DNA from 3 places in the Streptomyces sp. NPDC007991 genome. Region 3 is predicted to be linked to each of the others. Evidence: predicted binding sites of a transcription regulator. Region 3 holds the regulator's gene; each other region holds the start of a gene.
What was found. The regulator HrcA, encoded in region 3, represses chaperone genes, less so after heat shock. The targets are predictions, from matches to a motif close to TTNGCACTCNGNNNNNCNGAGTGCNAA.
Positions count from the first base shown of each region.

Region 1: the regulator HrcA is predicted to act here: its motif matches at 1,086-1,112, upstream of groES (co-chaperone GroES).
Region 2: the regulator HrcA is predicted to act here: its motif matches at 1,044-1,070, upstream of groL (chaperonin GroEL).

Region 1 is NZ_JBIBJD010000007.1:137,909-140,171, reverse strand. Features, by position in the region: gene groL (chaperonin GroEL) at 1-514, opposite strand, end outside; gene groES (co-chaperone GroES) at 631-939, opposite strand; gene ACFZDA_RS21330 (polysaccharide deacetylase family protein) at 1,157-1,894, opposite strand; gene ACFZDA_RS21325 (polysaccharide deacetylase family protein) at 1,891-2,263, opposite strand, start outside.
Region 2 is NZ_JBIBJD010000003.1:176,193-178,455, reverse strand. Features, by position in the region: gene groL (chaperonin GroEL) at 1-882, opposite strand, end outside; gene ACFZDA_RS09240 (cold-shock protein) at 1,224-1,427, opposite strand; gene ACFZDA_RS09235 (ubiquitin-like small modifier protein 1) at 1,875-2,150, opposite strand.
Region 3 is NZ_JBIBJD010000002.1:528,629-530,891, forward strand. Features, by position in the region: gene dnaJ (molecular chaperone DnaJ) at 1-469, opposite strand, end outside; gene hrcA (heat-inducible transcriptional repressor HrcA) at 469-1,485, opposite strand; gene ACFZDA_RS06535 (MBL fold metallo-hydrolase) at 1,657-2,263, shown strand, end outside.

The sequences.
Region 1 (2,263 bases), on a different contig from region 3:
CACCGTCCTTGCCGACCTTGTCCATCGCCTCGGCGATGAGCTCGCCGACCTGCTGGTCCTGGGCGGACAGCGCGGCGACCGCGGCGATGTCGGACTTCTCGTCGATCGGGCGGGCCGAGGCGAGCAGGTCCTCGGAGATCGCGGCGACGGCGGCGTCGATGCCCTTCTTCAGGGCGGCCGGGGAGGCACCGGCGGCGACGTTCTTCAGGCCCTCGCGCACGAGCGCCTGGGCGAGCACGGTCGCGGTGGTCGTACCGTCACCCGCGATGTCGTTGGTCTTGGTCGCCACCTCCTTGACCAGCTGGGCACCGAGGTTCTCGTACGGGTCCTCGATCTCGACCTCGCGGGCGATCGTGACACCGTCGTTGGTGATGGTGGGGGCGCCGAACTTCTTGTCGATGACGACGTTGCGGCCCTTGGGGCCGATCGTCACCTTGACCGTGTCGGCAAGCTTGTTGACGCCGCGCTCGAGGGCGCGACGGGCGTCCTCGTCGAACTTCAGGATCTTCGCCATGGGAGCGTGAGCCCTCTTCCGGAATCAGGGTTAACGGCACTGCGCCCCGGGCGCCCGGCTTCTTAGCGATCGCGGGGGGCCAGGGGCGCAGCTCAAAGCAATGTGCTTGGGGTGAATTACTTCTCGACGATCGCGAGCACGTCGCGGGCCGAGAGGACGAGGTACTCCTCGCCGTTGTACTTCACCTCGGTGCCGCCGTACTTGCTGTAGAGCACGACGTCGCCGACGGAGACGTCGAGCGGAAGACGGTTGCCGTCCTCGAAGCGGCCCGGGCCCACGGCCAGGACGACGCCCTCCTGGGGCTTCTCCTTGGCGGTGTCCGGGATGACCAGGCCAGAGGCGGTGGTCTGCTCGGCGTCGAGCGGCTGGACCACGATGCGGTCCTCGAGCGGCTTGATGGCAACCTTGGAGCTGGTGGTCGTCACGATCCGACCTCCCCCTTCGGAGATCTCACGGGGTTAACTGTCTGAGGTGGCGACCAGGTGGATCCGTCGTCGCGGGTGCCGGACCTGCCCGTCGCTGTGTTGGCACTCTCCAGTGGGGAGTGCCAGAGCCGAGACTATGACTGCGATTAGCACTCGGTCAAGCGGAGTGCCAATTGCCTGCGGCGCGTCGGCCTGGACCGCCTCGTCCGCGCAGGAGTCAGAGGTAGTCCTCCAACCGCCCCACCCGCAGCCCCCTGCCCTCGATCTGCCTCAGCAGGCGCTCCGTCCGTTCTGTGAGCGTCAGGGACGCGGGCTCGCCCGACGGTACGGAGACGATGTCGCCCGGGCGCAGGGCGGGCTTGCCGCGCGTGTACGTCAGGGCGCCGCCGGGGTCCAGGGACGCCCGCCACAGGACGACCGCCCGGATGCCGCAGTCGGCGGCGGCGCGCAGGGTCGTCGTGTCGTACGTGCCGTAGGGCGGGCGGAAGAGGCGGGGGCGGATGCCGAAGCGGGAGCGGAGTTTGTCCTGCTGGCCGCAGATCTCGGCGCGCTGGCCGGCGTAGGGCAGGCCGCGCAGGGCGGAGTGGTCGAGGGTGTGGTTCTGGAGGGACGCGCCGACCGCGCGCAGCCGCGCGAAGTGGCCGTAGCCGGGCCCCACGACGCTGTCCGTGAGGAACATGCTGACCGGAAGCCGCCGTTCGCGGACGAGTCCGACGAAGGAGGGGTCGCGTTCGGCTCCGTCGTCGTAGGTCAGGAAGACCACCCGGTCGCGGGTGCGGACGTGGTCGACGACGGGCGCGAGACTGCCCCGGTCCGGCCCGCCGATGTCGCTCGGCGCGTGCGCCGGGGACTGGCCCCGGCCGTCCGCCTCCGTGCGCTCCTCCGCGACCCCGGCGCATCCGGCCAGCAGGATCACTCCCGCGCACACCACGGCGGCCGGTGACCGCCGCCTCACAGGTAGTCCTCCAGCCGGCCCACCGCGTACCCCTCGGCCGTGACCTTGTTCAGGAAGCGGCGGATCATGTCGGGCATCGTGCCCGGCCACTGGTCGCGGCCGCGGAAGTGGGTGAGGACGATGTCGCCCGGGCGCAGTCTCCGGTCCCCCTCGCGGTACTCCCAGTGGTCGGCGAAGACCTCCTCGTTCCAGAGGGGCGCGTACTCGATGCCGCAGGCCTTGGCGGCGCGCAGGGTCGCCCCGTCGTAGCTGCCGTAGGGCGGGCGGAAGAGGGTCGGGCGCTTGCCGTAGCGCTTCTCGATGAGGCGCTGCATGCCGCAGATCTCGCGCTTCTGGGCGCTGTACGACATGCCCCGCATGAGGCGGTGG
Region 2 (2,263 bases), on a different contig from region 3:
GGTGAGGATGCCGATGTCCTGCAGCATCGCCTTGCGGCGGTCGCCGAAGCCCGGGGCCTTGACGGCGACGGACTTGAAGGTGCCGCGGATCTTGTTGACGACCAGGGTCGACAGGGCCTCGCCCTCGACGTCCTCGGCGATGATCAGCAGCGGCTTGCCGGACTGCATGACCTTCTCGAGGAGCGGCAGCAGGTCCTTGACGTTGCTGATCTTCGAGTTGGCGATCAGGATGTACGGGTCGTCGAGGACGGCCTCCATACGCTCCATGTCGGTGGCGAAGTACGCCGAGATGTAGCCCTTGTCGAAGCGCATACCCTCGGTGAGCTCCAGCTCCAGACCGAAGGTCTGGGACTCCTCGACGGTGATGACGCCTTCCTTGCCGACCTTGTCCATCGCCTCGGCGATGAGCTCGCCGATCTGGGTGTCGGCGGCGGAGATGGAGGCCGTGGAGGCGATCTGCTCCTTGGTCTCGACGTCCTTCGCCTGCTCCAGCAGGGCGGCGGAGACGGCCTCGACGGCGCGCTCGATACCGCGCTTGAGGGCCATCGGGTTGGCACCGGCGGCTACGTTGCGCAGGCCTTCCTTGACCAGGGCCTGGGCGAGCACGGTCGCGGTGGTCGTACCGTCACCGGCGACGTCGTCCGTCTTCTTGGCGACTTCCTTGACCAGCTCGGCGCCGATCTTCTCGTACGGGTCCTCGAGTTCGATCTCCTTGGCGATGGACACACCATCGTTGGTGATCGTGGGGGCGCCCCACTTCTTCTCGAGGACGACGTTGCGGCCCTTGGGGCCGAGCGTCACCTTGACGGCGTCCGCGAGCTGGTTCATGCCGCGCTCGAGGCCGCGCCGCGCCTCCTCGTCGAACGCGATGATCTTGGCCATGTGAAGTGGTCCCTCCAGGACTGGGGGTGATTACTTCGGACCGCGCCCGCGCCCGCGACGGACGGCTCGCCGACCTCGTGGTTCCTTCCCACCCGGCCTGCGGGCCTCACCGACCCGGTCCTTACGTTGTCACTCTCACCTTCAGAGTGCTAACGCAATGATTAGCACTCGGGCATGGCGAGTGCAAGCGACTCCCACGGTTCGGGCGGGCGCTCAGCCTCCGGCGAACAGGGCGCACCCGGCTCGGCCCGCAGGCCACGGGCAGGCCGAAGGGCCCGCACCCCGGGGGGTGCGGGCCCTTCAGAGAAGACCGGTCGCTTGCGCTTGGTCGTGGTGCGCGTTCAGGCAGAGACGCGAACCATGTCGGCCTGCGGTCCCTTCTGGCCCTGCGAGATCTCGAACTCGACCCGCTGGCCCTCTTCCAGGGTGCGGTAGCCGTCCATCTGGATCGCACTGTAGTGGACGAAAACATCCGCACCACCGTCGACCGCGATGAAGCCGTACCCCTTCTCCGCGTTGAACCACTTGACGGTGCCCTGAGCCATGCCTAACTCCCCTATTACTGGCCCTTGCACAGATCCACACTTCGCGGACCCGGGTCAGACCTCACCCCCCACGGTTGGGGGCGTGCGCCGGAACGCGTCGACCGCGGCCGAATGTATCTGTCCAACTGCCGTCTGCAACAGGTCAATCGGACGAGAATTCTGGACGCGCGGGGTCCGGAATGTAGGGAGAATTCGCCAGACTTCAGGGCAAGTCGGGCCACACAAAAGGAACGAAAGCCGCGAAAGATACACACACTTTGGCTACATCTTGTCGGGCGCGCGGCGGGAATCCAGGGCTCCCGATCGGGAGATCGGCGCTGCGTTCCCCAACTGTACCGCGCTCAATCACACAGAATTGCCCCCTCCGCTTCTCTCACGGAGGGGGCAATTCGATGAACTCTCAGTGACCGCCGTTACCGAAGGTAACAATCAAGCCGGTCGACCGGTTCAGCCACCCGCGACGGCGGGGATGATCGACACCCCGGCGCCGTCCGGCGTCGCCGTCTCCAGACCCTGCTCGAACCGCACGTCGTCGTCGTTGACGTACACGTTGACGAACCGGCGCAGCTTGCCCTGGTCGTCCAGCACCCGGGCGGCGATCCCGGTGTGGTTCTTCTCCAGATCGGCGATGACCTCGCCGAGGGTCGCCCCCTCGGCGGCGACCTCGGCCTGCCCGCCGGTGTAGGTACGCAGGATGGTGGGGATACGAACGGTGACGCTCATCGGGGTATGACCTCCGGTTTTGATTGAAGCTACGGCTGGGGGCGCACCTAGGGGCGCGGGGCTGTGTCGATGTTCGGCTCCGCCGCGTGGGCGCGACCAGCCCCGTCCGGCCC
Region 3 (2,263 bases):
CGGAGGTCCCCGGCGCCGCGCCCTCACCGTTACAGGTGTTGCAGACGACCGCCGTGTCGACCTGGATGTCCTTCGTCGTGCCGAAGGCCGCCTCGTCGAGTTCCACCTCGATGCGGATCATCGCGTCCTGGCCGCGGCGGGTGCGCGAGCGCGGACCGCGCTGCGACGCCGTGCCGAAGAACGCGTCCATGATGTCGGAGAAGTTCCCGAAGCCACCGGCTCCGAAGCCGCCCGCTCCGCCGCCTCCGGCCTGCGAGAGCGGGTCGCCGCCGAGGTCGTAGACCTGCTTCTTCTGCGGGTCCGACAGCACCTCGTAAGCGGCGTTGATCTCCTTGAACCGCTCCTGGGTCTTCGGATCGGGGTTGACGTCCGGATGCAGCTCGCGCGCGAGCCGCCGGAAGGCCTTCTTGATCTCTTCCTGCGACGCGTCGCGGCGCACGCCGAGTACGGCGTAGTAGTCCGTGGCCACTACGACTCCGCCAGGATCTGTCCGACGTACCGTGCCACTGCGCGTACCGCTCCCATCGTTCCCGGGTAGTCCATGCGGGTCGGTCCGACCACGCCGAGCTTGGCGACAGCCTCGCCGCCCGAACCGTAGCCGACCGACACGACGGACGTGGAGTTGAGTCCTTCGTGGGCGTTCTCATGACCGATCCGTACGGTCACGCCCGGATCCTGCGCCTCGCCGAGCAGCTTGAGGAGCACCACCTGCTCCTCAAGCGCCTCCAGCACCGGCCGGATCGTGAGGGGAAAGTCATGCCCGAAGCGGGTCAGGTTGGCGGTGCCGCCGATCATCAGCCGCTCCTCGTTCTCCTCGACGAGCGTCTCCAGAAGTGTGGAGAGCACCGTGGAGACCGTACCCCGGTCCTCGTGCTCGAACGCCTCCGGCAGATCCTCCACCAGACTCGGCACATCCGTGAAACGGCGGTTCGCCACCCGGCTGTTGAGCCGCGCGCGCAGATCCGCGAGCGAGGCCTCGCCGAAGGGCGCCGGGCAGTCGACCACGCGCTGCTCGACCCGCCCGGTGTCCGTGATCAGCACGAGCATCAGCCGCGCGGGCGCGAGAGCGAGCAGCTCCACGTGCCGCACGGTCGAGCGGGTCAGCGACGGGTACTGCACGACGGCGACCTGGCGCGTGAGCTGCGCCAGCAGCCGTACCGTCCGCGCCACGACGTCGTCGAGGTCGACGGCGCCCTCGAGGAAGTTCTGGATCGCGCGCCGCTCGGGCGCGGTCATCGGCTTGACGCCGGCCAGCTTGTCCACGAAGAGCCGGTAGCCCTTGTCGGTGGGGATGCGCCCGGCGCTGGTGTGCGGCTGGGCGATGTACCCCTCGTCCTCCAGAGCCGCCATGTCGTTGCGGACGGTGGCCGGCGAGACGCCGAGGTTGTGCCGCTCGGTGAGGGCCTTGGAGCCCACCGGCTCCTCGGTGCCGACGTAGTCCTGGACGATGGCGCGCAGCACCTGAAGCCTGCGTTCACTGAGCATTCGCGCGCACCTCCAGAAGTCGTCCGCCCGGTGTCCTGCCTGTGGGGCCTGGCACTCTGCGCGTGCGAGTGCCAGCATTCCCCGCCCAGTGTACGGCGGTGAGGTACACCCCCGGCAAGGCTGGTCGCGTGCTGTCGTGCCCCGGGCGGCGGTCACCGCTAGCGTCGCCGTATGACGGTGACTTGGGAAGAGCTCGGATGGGAGCGCGTGGCCCACGGGGTGGGGCGGTGCCGGCTCCCGGTGTGGGACTGCACGGCGGGGCTGGTCGCCGGTGAGGGCGCGGTCCTCATGATCGACGCGGGGTCGAGCCCGGCCGAGGGCGCGCGGTTGCGCGAGCAGGCGCGGTCGCTCACCGGTCACCGTGTGACGCATCTCGCGCTGACCCATCCCCACTTCGACCATGTCTTCGGGGTGGCGGAGTTCACGGACGCGGAGGTGTTCGGAGCGGTGGGCGTGGACGCGCTGCTGACGCGCCTGCGGGACCGCGAGGAGCTGCGCGCGGACGCGGTGCGCCACGGCCTGGCGGAGAGCATCGCGCGGGAGGCCGCGGACCGGCTGGTCGCGCCCCGCCACATGGTCTCCGGCGAGTGGACCCTCGACCTGGGCGGCGGACGCCAGGTGCTGCTGGCGAACGTGGGCCCGGGGCACACCGCGCACGACCTGGCGGTGCTGGTGCCGGGGGATCCGGAGGTCGTCTTCTGCGGCGACCTGGTCGAGGAGTCCGGCGAGCCGCAGGCGGGCCCGGACGCCGTGCCGTCGCACTGGCCGGCCGCCCTGG